3 regions of the Desulfovibrio intestinivivus genome follow, and region 1 is predicted to be linked to each of the others. Evidence: predicted binding sites of a transcription regulator. Region 1 holds the regulator's gene; each other region holds the start of a gene.
The links. Region 1 encodes sigma-54, which starts transcription at its own class of promoters, with help from an activator protein. Its sites were predicted from a motif close to CTGGCACGGNNNNTGCTT; they were not measured.

Region 1 (4,188 bases):
CAGCGGATGCGGGCGGCGGGTCGAGGCATAGCGGCGAATGAGTTCCTGATTGTTGGCCTCAAGAAAAAGCAGCATGGGGCGGATGTTTTTGCCCGCGAGCATGCTCAGGCAGTCGTTGATGTCTTCCACAAAATTGCTCTGGCGCAGATCCATGCCCAAGGCAATGCCCTTGAAGTGGCTCATGGAGGGGCGGGACATCATGTCCACCATTTCCATGACAAGGCTCACGGGCAGCCCATCGACCACAAAGTGGCCCATGTCTTCAAAAACCTTGAGCGCCGTGCTTTTGCCCGCGCCGGAAAGGCCCGTGACAATGCACACCTGCACGTCCACGCCGGGAACGGGCGCGTCCGCATCAGGCTTTGCGTCAGGGGTGGAATCTGTGGGGGGTATCTGCGCGGAATCCTTCATGACATTCGCCTCTTCGGGGTCAGATCGCCGTTTGCAGCCGGGGTTATGCGCCACAGGCTTCTGACGGACGTTGCCAAATCCGCGCCGCGCTCAAGCCCGTGTGAAGGCCATTGCGCGGCAACCGGCAGGGGGGTGCGCCTGAACGGGGGCGAGCCGTTGCCAGCCCGCCCCCCATTATGAACATTTACAACACGGGGTCAATGAGGGCATAGCCGTTCACCTTGGTGCGGTATACCACATTGATGCGGTTGTTTTCTGCATTAAAGAACACCAGAAACTCGCTGCCGATGGAATCAAGCTGCATGAGCGCTTCATCCAGATGCAGGGGCTTGGTGGCGAGGCGGTCGGTGCCGTCAACGGGCTGCTGCACGTCGGCTTCGGCATCGAGGTTGTAAGTAAACACGTCCACATCCGTATTGCGGGCGTGCCGCCGCTGGGCCTTTACGCGGGCCACCTGGCGCTTGATCTGCGATTCAACCTTGTCTGTCACAAGGTCAATGGCGGCGTACATGTCCGAAGTCTGCTCCGTGGCGTTGATATGCAGGCCCTCGCCCGTAACGGTCACTTCGCAGCGATGACGGAACTTGTCGACTGTCAGCACAACGGCAACGTCAAGGCCAGAGGCCTTGCCAAAAAACCGTCCCAGCTTTTCCATGCGGCGACGGGCATACTTCTTCAGATGTTCGGAGGCTTCAAAATTCTTGAAAGCAAATGAGATGTTCATAAGTTCCTCCTAAGTATTGAGCCACTCGACGGGGAATCAGAAATGCTCCTTGCGCCTTGACGAAGATGGAATATCAAGCGCCGTGCGGTATTTTGCCACCGTGCGCCGCGCAATATTGACCTTGAGACGCTCCTTGAGCATTTCGCCGATACGCTCATCGCTGAGGGGGGATCGGGTATCTTCCTCAGAGATGAATTTCTTGATCAGAGCCTTGACGCTTTCTGAGCCTACCTGACTTCCGTCATCGAGTTCAAGGCCGCTGTTAAAGAAAAACTTCAATTCAAAGATGCCGTGGGGCGTTGCCACATACTTGTTGGTGGTAATGCGGCTCACCGTTGATTCGTGCATGCTGATGTCGTCTGCAATGTCTTTGAGAATGAGCGGCGCGAGCTTGGTCACGCCGTCTTCAAAAAACGGCTGCTGATGGCGCACAATGCTTTCCATAACCTTGTAAAGCGTGCGCTGGCGCTGATACAGGCTCTTGATAAGCCATGAGGCGGAGCGGATCTTTTCGGAACAGTAGTCCTTTTCCTTCTCCGAGCCGCCTATGTTCATCTGGCTCATGGCCGAAAGCTGCAACTGGGGCAGGCCGTCATCGTTGAGCAAAATCACAAATTCGCTGCCCATCTTGTACACAAATACATCGGGGCTTACATAAGTTGGCTCACCGCCGCCAAAACTTGCGCCGGGCAATGGGTCAAGGCTCTGGATGATATCCAGATATTCCTTGAGCTCTTCCATATCGAGCTTGAACTTTCGCAGCAGGGGCTTGTAGCGCTTGGCCTCAAGGTCTTCAAGGTGGGATTCCACCAGCTCCACAAGGATGGGATCGCGGGCGTAATTAAGGTTCTTGATCTGCACCATCAGGCATTCGCGCGCATCACGCGCGGCAACGCCGATGGGGTCAAAAAGCTGCACCCTTTCAAGCACGGGCAGCACGGCCTCGGGCGCAACCTCAGCCATTTCGGCCACTTCTTCAATGGTGGCTTGCAGATACCCGGCTGAGGAGAGATTGCCGATAATGACCTCGCCAATGGCCTTCTGCTCTTCTGTCAGCGAAGAAAGGCGCAACTGCCAGAACAGATGTCCCTCAAGGGTGGGCTTGGCCGCATAGCGGGCTTCAAGAGGCGAAATTTCTTCGGCAAGTTCATATTCGCGCGACTGCGAAAGGCGGGGGGTGCTGGCAAACTCACCGAGGTAATCTTCCCAGTCGGCGTCCTTGGCCAGTTCCCTGTCGTATACTTCCTCCTTGGGCGCTTCGCGGCTTTCCTCGTGCTGCTCCTGGGAGGCATCGTCAGTAAGTGAAGATTCTTCGAGAAAGGGGTTTTCAAGCAGTTCCTGCTGCACAGTTTCCAGAAGTTCCACGCGTGAGAGTTGCAACAGCTTGATTGCCTGCTGCAATTGCGGGGTCATTACCAGTTGCTGTGACAGCTTGAGTTGCTGCCGTAGTTCCAGTGCCATGTGTGCTCTTTTGCCTTAACTAGCCATAGGACTATAGAATTATCTGTTTACAAGTACTGTGCCACATCTGCAAAAATTATGCAATAGCTAACAGTTGCAAGATCAGGTTCACGGCATCCCCAGCCTGCGGCAGGGGCTGCCAGCGCAAAAAACCTGATTTGGCGCAGTTTTTGCGCCGTTGAAATAATCTGCGCACAAAAAAAGAGGAAGGCAATGCCCTCCCCTTTTTGCGCGATTTTGCGATACCCAAGCTTGGTGAAAACCAACAAGCCTCGCTGCATTAACGCTGCGAAATTACACCTTGGCGAACTTTTTCGCCGCTCCGATAAATTCGCGGAACAGCGGATGCGCGTTCATGGGCCGGGACTTGAATTCGGGGTGGAACTGGCAGCCAAGGAACCAGGGATGGTTCTTCAGCTCTATGATTTCCACAAGCGAATCGTCAGGGGCGGTGCCGCTGAAAACCATGCCCTTTTCGCCCAGCATTTCCTTGAAGGCATTGTTGAATTCGTAGCGGTGGCGGTGACGTTCATCAACCATGCCCTTCTTGTAGGCCACAAAGGCCTTGGTATCGGGCTGCACCTTGCAGGGGTAGGAGCCAAGGCGCATGGTGCCGCCCTTGTCGCTGCCCGCGTCACGTTTTTCAACGTTCTTGGTGCGGAAGTCGAACCACTCGGTCATAAGGTAGATAACCTTGTGATCAGAAAGCGGGTTGAATTCTTCCGAGTTGGCATCGTCAAGGCTTGCCACGTGGCGGGCAAATTCGATAACCGCGCACTGCATGCCAAGGCAGATGCCGAAGAAGGGAATGTTGTTTTCACGCGCATAGCGGATGGCGGCAATCTTGCCTTCCACGCCGCGATAGCCAAAGCCGCCGGGCACAAGAATGCCATGACAGCCCTTGAAGGATTCCACGCAGTTGCTTTCGTCCACATTCTCGGAATTGACGTAGCGCAGTTCCACCTCAACACGGTTGGCAACGCCGCCGTGAATGAGGGCTTCGTGCAGGCTCTTGTAAGCTTCCTTGAGGTCAACGTACTTGCCCACAATGGCAATGGTGACCTTGCCCTTGGGGTTGGCGCAGTCGCTTACGAGCTTTTCCCAGGCTTCAAGGTGGGCATTGCGCGCGGGCAGGCGCAGCATGATGGCCACCTTCTGGTCAAAGCCTTCCTCATAGAACTTGAGCGGCACTTCATAAATATTGTTCACGTCCACCGAAGAGAACACGGCGTCCTGATCCACATTGCAGAACAGGGCGATCTTGCGGCGCAGTTCTTCGGGGATGCTCTGCTCGCAGCGGCACAGAATAATGTCGGGCTGAATGCCGATGGAGAGCAGTTCCTTGACGCTGTGCTGGGTGGGCTTGGTTTTGTGCTCGCCAGCGCTGCGCAGGTAGGGCACCAGGGTAAGGTGAATGTTCAGGCAGTTGTCGCGTCCAAGGTCGGAACGCAACTGGCGGATGGCCTCAAGAAAGGGCAGACCTTCGATGTCGCCCACGGTGCCGCCGATTTCGATAATGGCGACATCGGGCGCGTCTTCGCCTTCTGAAAGGGAGAGCACCACGCTCTTGATTTCATCAGTAATGTGCGGGA
Region 2 (4,188 bases), 340 kb from region 1:
GTGCCCTCCCCCCCCTGGCAGCCCTTTCTTGCGGCTAGTAACCCCCTGACGGATTGCATGTTTGCCCCGGCCTGAGGTATAAGCACGGCATGCAAAAATCCAGCAATACATCTCCCCGTCCCGGCACCGTGTCGCGCTCTCCCGCCAACGCAGACAGCCACCGCGAAGAGCAGCTGCGCCTTTTGTTGGATCTTTCCAATGTGGTCAACTCCGCCACGGATGTGGGGGTTGCCCTGAACAAGGCGCTCCAGCTCATGGCAGAGCATCTGCACATGATGCGCGGCGCGATCACGCTTATTTCGCCCAACAGCGGCGAAATCCGCATCGAGGCTGCCTACGGCCTCAAACCCGCCGAGGCCCGCCGGGGCCGCTACGTGCGCGGCGAGGGCATCACCGGGCGCGTGATCGAAACCGGGCGCTCCATGTACATATCTAATGTATCTGAAGAGCCCCTTTTTCTGAACCGCACCCGCTCTCGTGATCTGGGCAAGGAGGGCATTTCCTTCATCTGCGTGCCTATCTGCCTTAACGACCAGGTTGTGGGCGCGCTGTCGGTTGACCATCTGCTCGTGGACGATGCCACGCTTGAAGACGAAATGCGCCTGCTCACCATTATATCAACCCTGCTTGGGCATGCCGCCCTCGAATCGCAGGGGCGCATGGATGAAGAAGCTTCCTCGCCCCTGAGGCCGCGCGGCTTTGTGGGCAATTCAGAAGTGATGCAAAAGGTCTACGCGCAGATTGCTCAGGTTGCCCCGTCCGGCACCACAGTTTTTCTACAGGGCGAATCCGGCACGGGCAAAGAACTTGCTGCGCGCTCCATCCATTCGGGCAGCACACGCGCCAACAAGCCCTTTATTTCGCTCAACTGCGCCGCACTGCCAGAAAACCTCATTGAAAGCGAACTGTTCGGCCATGAACGCGGAGCCTTTACCGGCGCAAACGCCACACGCAAGGGGCGCTTTGAGCTTGCCAACGGCGGCACGCTGTTTTTGGACGAAGTGGGCGAGCTTTCGCTCATGACCCAGGCAAAATTGCTGCGCGTGCTGCAGGAAAGGGCCTTTGAGCGCCTTGGCGGCATGGAAACGCATTATGTTGATGTGCGCTTTATCACCGCCACCAACCGCGATCTGGAAAAAATGGTTGAGGAAGAAACCTTCCGCCGCGATCTGTTCTACCGCCTCAACGTCTTCCCCATTTTCCTGCCGCCCCTGAGTTTCCGGCCAGAGGACATTCTGCCGCTGGCAAACCACTTTATCAAAAAATACGCACTGGCCAACGGGCGCAATAATGTGCGCCTCTCCCTTTCTGTTATGGATATGCTGCAACGCTATACCTGGCCGGGCAATATCCGCGAACTTGAAAACGTCATGGAGCGCGCCGTGCTGCTGCTGGGCCGCGAAGGCCTTGTTCTGCCCCAGCACTTGCCCCCTGCCCTGCACGGCAGCCGCGCCGCCGCCAGTTCCGGCCTCACGCCCGGGCTGATCCGGCAGGGGCTTTCCGGCAGTTTGCAGGAACAGCTGGACGAACTGGAACGCGCATCAATCACCGAAGCGCTTGAGTTCAGCCAGGGCCAGATGGGCAAGGCCGCAGCAAGCCTTGGATTGACGGAAAGGATCATGGCTCTGCGCATGAAAAAGTACGGCATAACCTACAAGGCTTTTCGCCCCGTGTACCGTAAGGACGAAACCGAGTAGATATACAGTTTCTACAAAACGGTATTTTGAAAAAAGGCCAGAATTTGCTCCAAATACGAATTTTTTATAATAAATTCTAGTATGTTATTTAATAATTCTTCGCTCATTACAAAGATGTACCAATAATTTCTACATTTTTGAAATTTTTTGATTTTTTCATATAAAATACTTAAATAACACAACTATTAAAGAAGCTCCCCATGCGCCAAGAAACAGCGCTCCGGGGGGCCTCTTTTTTTCTACATCAACGTAGAAATATTCCACAGACGCCAACCCCCTGCAATTCTTCCTGTCTGCCCTTAAAAATAAAAATATACATAAAATCAGCTTGTTACATCTTTTTCCCCCACAGTGAAACACATTTGGCACACTTCATGCGTAAGCAGGGTATTGCTGCGGCATCGTGTCGCAGTGTGGGCATGGCGCCAGCCCACGAGGATGAGGTTCTATTAAACGCGGAACGGAACGACGGAAACCAGCCTGCCGCACTGTGCGGTACCCTGCCTCCCTCGCCGGTCCGAACTACGCTGAAGGATGCCCGTATGAACGCCTCGGATACTGCATTTATTCTGATCTGCGCCTCCATGGTCATGCTGATGACCCCGGCGCTGGCCCTCTTCTACGGTGGCCTGGTTCGCTCCCGCAATATCCTTTCTACCCACATGCACAGCTACGGCGCGCTGGCTCTCATCTCTGTATTATGGGCCGTTGTGGGTTACACTCTGGCCTTTGGCGAAGATGTGGGCGGCATAATCGGCGATCTTTCCTACCTCTTCCTCAAAGGTGTGGGCGGCGAGTCGGCTCCTGCCGCCACCCAGCTGCCCCACACGGTTTTCATGGGGTATCAGTGCATGTTTGCTGCTCTTACCGTGGCCCTTATTTCCGGTGCCTACGCTGAGCGCATCCGCTTCTCTGCCATGCTTGTTTTCTCCGGCTTGTGGTTGCTCTTCGTCTACTCGCCCATGGCCCACTGGGTCTGGGGCGGCGGCTGGATGAGCAAGATGGGCGCTCTGGACTTTGCTGGCGGCGCAGTTGTGCACATGTCTTCCGGCGCGGCGGCTCTTGCCTGTGCCCAGGCCCTTGGACCGCGGCTTTCCACTGGCAGCTCGCATGCAACGCCTAACAACCTGCCCCTTACCCTGCTTGGCGGCGGCCTGCTCTGGTTCGGCTGGTTCGGCTTCAATGCTGGCAGCGCCCTGGCTTCCGGTCCCCTTGCTGGTCAGGCCCTTGTAACCACCCACATGGCTTCTGCCTGCGGTATTCTTGGCTGGATGCTCGTTGAATGGATTCGTACCGGCAAGCCCACAAGCCTTGGCGCTATCTCCGGCGCACTGGCGGGCCTTGTGGCCATCACCCCCGGCGCGGGCTTTGTGGAAGTGCTGCCCGCCATGCTGATCGGTTTTGTTGGCGGCATCATCTGCTACGGCGGCGTGCTCCTGAAGAATAAGTTCGGTTACGACGACGCCCTTGACGTGGTCGGCATTCATGGCGTTGGCGGCACCTGGGGTGCGCTTGCCACCGGCCTGTTCGCCTGCGCGGCCATTAACAACTCAGACGGTCTGTTCTACGGTAATCCTGAACAGGCCTGGATCCAGATCGTGTCCATTGTGGCTACCTGGGGTTATTGCTACATAGTTTCCCGGATAATCCTCTATGTGGTTGACGCGGTTGTCGGCCTGCGAGTTACGCCTGAAGAGGAATTCACCGGTCTCGATTTGAGCGAGCACAACGAACGCGGCTACTCCCTGTAGTCCAACGGGAAACAGCAAAGGAACGACCTATGAAAAAGCTTGAAATCATCATCCGGCCCAGCATGTTTGACAAGGTTAAGGACGCGCTTACCGACATGGGCATCCACGGCTTGAACTACGTTGAAATCAAGGGCTTTGGTCGCCAGCGTGGGCACACTGAAGTGTATCGCGGCACCACCATGCAGGTGGACTGCCTGCCCAAGATCAAGGTCGAGGTCGTGCTGCACGACGACATGCTGGAAACTGTTCTGAATGCTGTGGTGTCCATCTCCCGCACAGGACAGGTTGGCGACGGAAAGATTTTCATCAGTGATGTGATGGATGCCATCCGCATCCGCACTGGTGAGCGCGGCGATGAGGCCCTTTAATCGGGCTGTGCCTGATACTAGCAACAACTTGAGAAAGGAGACGAGGGTATGAGTTCCCCCCGCAAAAAAGCTTTGTTCAAAGCAGTGAACACTGCACCGGTCATCCCCACCAGCGCTGATGAAATAGGCCGCAGCGCGGAAGACATCTTTGGCCGCTACGTGTTTGGTCTAGCCACCATGCGCAAGCGCCTTCCCAAGGATGTGTTCAAGAAGCTGGCCAAGACCATCCGCGATGGTGAACGCCTGAATCCCGAAATCGCTGATGTTGTCGCCAATGCCATGAAGGACTGGGCCATCGAAAACGGCGCCACGCACTACACGCACTGGTTCCATCCCATGACCGGCCTCACTGCCGAAAAGCATGACGCCTTT
Region 3 (4,188 bases), 2.9 Mb from region 1:
CGAGATGAGGCAGCCGATAACAGCCAGGCCAAACACGAGGCGGATGCCGTAGCCCTTTACATACTTGGTGGCAACAACGCCGATCTGCGCGCCGATGGCCGCGCCGCACAGCATGATGAGAGCGGCAAGCAATTCCACGCGGCCCTTGTATGCGTACGAAGCCGTGCCGTAGAGACCGGAGATGGCGACTTCAAAGAGGTCCGTACCCACCGCCAGATGGGTGGGGCAGCCGACAAGATACACCAGGGCGGGCATGCGGATAAGACCGCCGCCGATGCCGAGGATACCAGCCAGCCAGCCGGTGAAGAAGCTGACGAAGATGGGCAGCCATGCGGAGCAGGTGATGTTGGCCTGCTTGAAGTGGAAGACAGGCGGAATCTTGATGGCGTGCAGGCGGGAGGCCCAGTCAACGCCAGTGGCCGTCTGGTCAAGTTCCCTGTTCTGGGCTCTTGCTTCACGTTCCTTCCTGCGGCGGGCGGCGATATCATGAAATACAAGCCATGCCAGCAGCACAAGCAGGACAACGTACAACCAGCGCACAACCTTGTCGACGGAACCCAGGCGTTCCAGCCACATGACCATCTGCGCGCCAACTTCCACGCCCACGATGGTACCAACCAGCATGGTCAGGCCCAAGCCGTAGTCAACGTTGCCGAACTTGCCGTGCCGCATGGTGGAGATAAGCGATTTACCCGCCATCTGCGCCACGTCGGTACCAATGGCAAAGGCCATGGGGAAACCAAGAATGTTAAGACCGGGGGTAACCATCCAGGCGCCGCCCATGCCGAAGAAGCCGCCGATAATGCCAACGCCCAAACCAAGAATGACAAGGCCCGGCCAGAAAATGAACACGCCGGAAATGGGCATCAAAATATACAACCATTCCATAACTTGCCTCCTTCCGACTACTTTTCGGACAATTCGCGGTGCTTGAGGTCAATGCCGATATGCGTCATGACGATATCTGCCAGCCACCCGAGAATGCAGCCAGTAACCGGGATGATGGCCATAGTCAGAATGGCAAAAAAGAAATGGCTTTCATTATACATTTCAGCCCACCAGTACAGTATGCCGTCAAGCTTGCGCGTATCGGCGACCACCACAACGTTGGCAACCTTGCCGCCGCCAGCAGCCAGGGCCGCGCCGGGCAATGCCGCAACCAGCAGCGCGCAACCTGTAAGCCATGTCCAGAGCCTCTGCATCCTTTTCATAACTTCCTCCACATCAAAATGTGACATCTCCACTTCAACCACTTACCCATTTTGCGGTGTCTCCCGTCGGGGGCAGGCACCGCCTCGTTGCCTCGAATGTGAAAGTATTAGCAAAGGCTGTGCCATTGCATAATTATTGCCTGTAATTGCGCCTTTTTTTCTATTTTTGCGCGAAAAATCTTGTCACGAAGAGCAATGTTTTTTATACTCAGCTCAAAGATTGCGCTTTTTTGCACAAAACAGGGGAGCACCATGCGCTTACACAGAACACTTCCCCAGGGCAGTTCGCTGGAGTTCACGGCGTTCTTTATGAATCGCAGCCTTGCAAGCCGCATGCTGATGCTGGGCTTGCCCCTGCTGGCGCTTGTACTGCTGATTATTTTTACTGCTACGGGCAGTAGCATCGAGGCCATTCTTGATCGCGCAATTGCGCGCAATGCACAGCTTCAGTCACAGGCAATGAGCCTTGCTCTGGAACAGGCGCTTGAAGAAACGCGCAATCAGCTTCTTATTCTCGCTGCTGGCTCCATGGATCAAAAAGACATGGCCAACCGGCTCAAATTCCGCGCCAAGGCTGGCGGCTTGCGCTACAGGGAGCTGGCCTTTGAGGGTCTGGCCCCAGACAACCGCTATCTGCTTGTCAACACAGGCGGGGATATCATCAATGTTCCCATGCGGCAGGCCCTTGCCAGCCCCACCGGCCCCTTCCACTCCATTGCTTCTGAACACCGCACCGGGCACGTCAGCGTTGCCCAACCCGTGGAAGTGACCTACTCCATGGTGCCGGTTAAGGGCAGCAACCAGAACATCACCCTGCACGTGCTGCGTTTTTCCACCCCGGTTCATGATGCGGAAGGCACATTTGCCGGCTACCTGATGCTTTCTCTGGATCTGCGGGAGCTGCGGGATATCCTGTCCACCTACTCCGGCCCCAATGCACCCATTGCCGCATCAGGCGATGAGGGGCGCGTGCGCACACTTTTTTTTGATCGCGATGGCTGGATGCTCTTTCAGTCTGAAGCGCCGGATGCTGGCCTGGCCCAGCGCAGCCTAGGCACAGATGCCGTGCGCGCTGGCTTTACCGGCGATTTTGGCAGGCCGGGATTTAACACCGCATTCCGGCCCAGCCCTGAACACATCAATTACTGGAACATGGTATCCGATGTGCAGGAGGGCAAGTCAGGCCAGCTCCCCCTTTCTGAAAACAGCTCCCTGTGGAGCAGCAGCCAGATGCGGGTGGAGAGGGTAAGTTACGTGCCGGTGACCTTCAGCCCGGTTTCGCAGGCAACAATTGTACTGGGCGGTCTGGCGGTATTGGACACCAGTTTTACCACCACGCGCACGGGCGTGCAGCTCATGGGCATCTATGTGGGGGCCTTTCTTGGCGGCATGCTGCTTTTGGGGTTGAGCCTTTGGTGGCTTGCGCGGCAGACGGGCAGATCACTCAATGCCGTGACTGCGGAACTTGAACGCTGCAACGCCGAAGGAAACGACAAGAATATAGATATGCCCCAAATGCCGCGAGAGCTGGAACGGCTCAAGACTGGCATAAACACCCTGCTTGAACGCTTGCGCTTTGCTGCGGAGGCCCGCCGCCTGCGCGCCGCGGAGGATGATGCCCAGCAACAGCGCGAGCCAGTGGAAGATCTGCCGCATCCCGAAGACCTGCCCGTCAACAGCCTTATTGGCACATCCCCCACCATGCTTGCCCTGTGCGACAATGTCCGCAAGGCTTCGCAGGTGATGGCCGATGTGCTGGTTGTGGGCGAAACCGGCACAGGCAAGGAGCTGGTTTCCGAGGCCATCCACAGGCTCAGCGCACGGGCTTCGGGGCCGTTCATTACCATCAATTGCGGCGCGCTGGATGAAAATCTGCTCATGGACACCCTTTTCGGGCATGTGAAAGGCGCATTCACCGAGGCGCGCGCGCCACGTAAAGGGGCTTTTCTGACGGCGCAGGGCGGCACGCTCATGCTGGACGAAGTGGGCAATGCGGCCCCCAAGGTGCAGCAGGCCCTGCTGCGGGCGCTCTCCACCAGGCGAATCAGGCCGCTGGGCAGCGATGAAGACGTACCTTTTGACACGCGCATCATTGCGGCCACCAATGCATCACTTATAGATGATTCGCAAAAAGGCACTTTCCGCGAGGACTTGTACTACCGGTTGGCCGTCATCACCATCAACACGCCGCCGCTGCGGGAGCGCAAGACGGACATTCCCTCGCTGGCTGTCTATTTTCTTTCGGAAGCTCTCAAGGCCAAGGCAAGGCTGAAAGCCGAGGGCGGAGCACAGCCCGCTGGCGGGCTGGCTGCAATGACCGCCGCCATGCCGCAGGTCAGCAAAGGAGCCATGGCCAAACTGATGGACTACGACTGGCCCGGCAATGTGCGCGAATTAAAAAACACCCTCACGCGGGCTCTGACATTCTGCGAAGGTGGCATCCTACTTGCAGAAGATATTCAGCTTGGCGCGGCTACCCAGCCGCAAAACGACGCCATCCCGGCAGGACAGAACGAAACTGCGGCAGCTCCGGCGCAGGAATCGCGCAAGCCGCAGGATGATCCTTGCGATCAGGGATTCTGCACAACGCCCCCTGCCGAAGATCCTGCATCGGCAGAAGGTTTGCCCGGCAGGCTGGTTAGCTCGGCGGCCGCAGATATTCCCATGCAGGCCTCAGCGGGCGACCCTGCCCCTCAGCCGCAAAACGAGGCCTCCGCGCAACTGGATACCCTGCTGCGCGGCAAGGACTCTGCGGACAAGCTCAACCGGCGCGTCATGGAGGTCTGGCCGACCATCGCGGCTTCGGGCAGCATCAGCAGGCAGGAATATCAAGCGCTTGCCGGGAAAAATATTTCCATGCGCACGGCTCAGTACGACCTGCAATTGCTTGTGCAGCTGGGGCTTGTGCGCAAAGACGGACGCGGCCCTGCGCAGAGGTATATTGTAATCGGGCAGGGACGCTGACAAGCAACGTTTA

Region 2: ACUZ9P_RS11035 (ammonium transporter) is a predicted target of sigma-54. The motif match lies at 2,060-2,077, and genes of this name have one in related genera.
Region 3: ACUZ9P_RS00135 (DVU0150 family protein) is a predicted target of sigma-54. The motif match lies at 1,320-1,337, and genes of this name have one in related genera.

Annotation. Positions count from the first base shown of each region.
Region 1 covers NZ_JBRBQT010000001.1:2,902,044-2,906,231, forward strand. The annotation lists gene rapZ (RNase adapter RapZ) at 1-411, opposite strand, end outside; gene hpf (ribosome hibernation-promoting factor, HPF/YfiA family) at 596-1,135, opposite strand; gene rpoN (RNA polymerase factor sigma-54) at 1,172-2,596, opposite strand; gene ACUZ9P_RS12415 (hypothetical protein) at 2,644-2,877, opposite strand; gene ACUZ9P_RS12420 (CTP synthase) at 2,891-4,188, opposite strand, start outside.
Region 2 covers NZ_JBRBQT010000001.1:2,564,120-2,568,307, reverse strand. The annotation lists gene ACUZ9P_RS11040 (sigma-54 interaction domain-containing protein) at 90-1,697, shown strand; gene ACUZ9P_RS11035 (ammonium transporter) at 2,240-3,448, shown strand; gene ACUZ9P_RS11030 (P-II family nitrogen regulator) at 3,478-3,816, shown strand; gene ACUZ9P_RS11025 (glutamine synthetase III family protein) at 3,865-4,188, shown strand, end outside.
Region 3 covers NZ_JBRBQT010000001.1:26,259-30,446, forward strand. The annotation lists gene ACUZ9P_RS00130 (sulfite exporter TauE/SafE family protein) at 1-888, opposite strand, end outside; gene ACUZ9P_RS00135 (DVU0150 family protein) at 906-1,211, opposite strand; gene ACUZ9P_RS00140 (sigma 54-interacting transcriptional regulator) at 1,464-4,175, shown strand.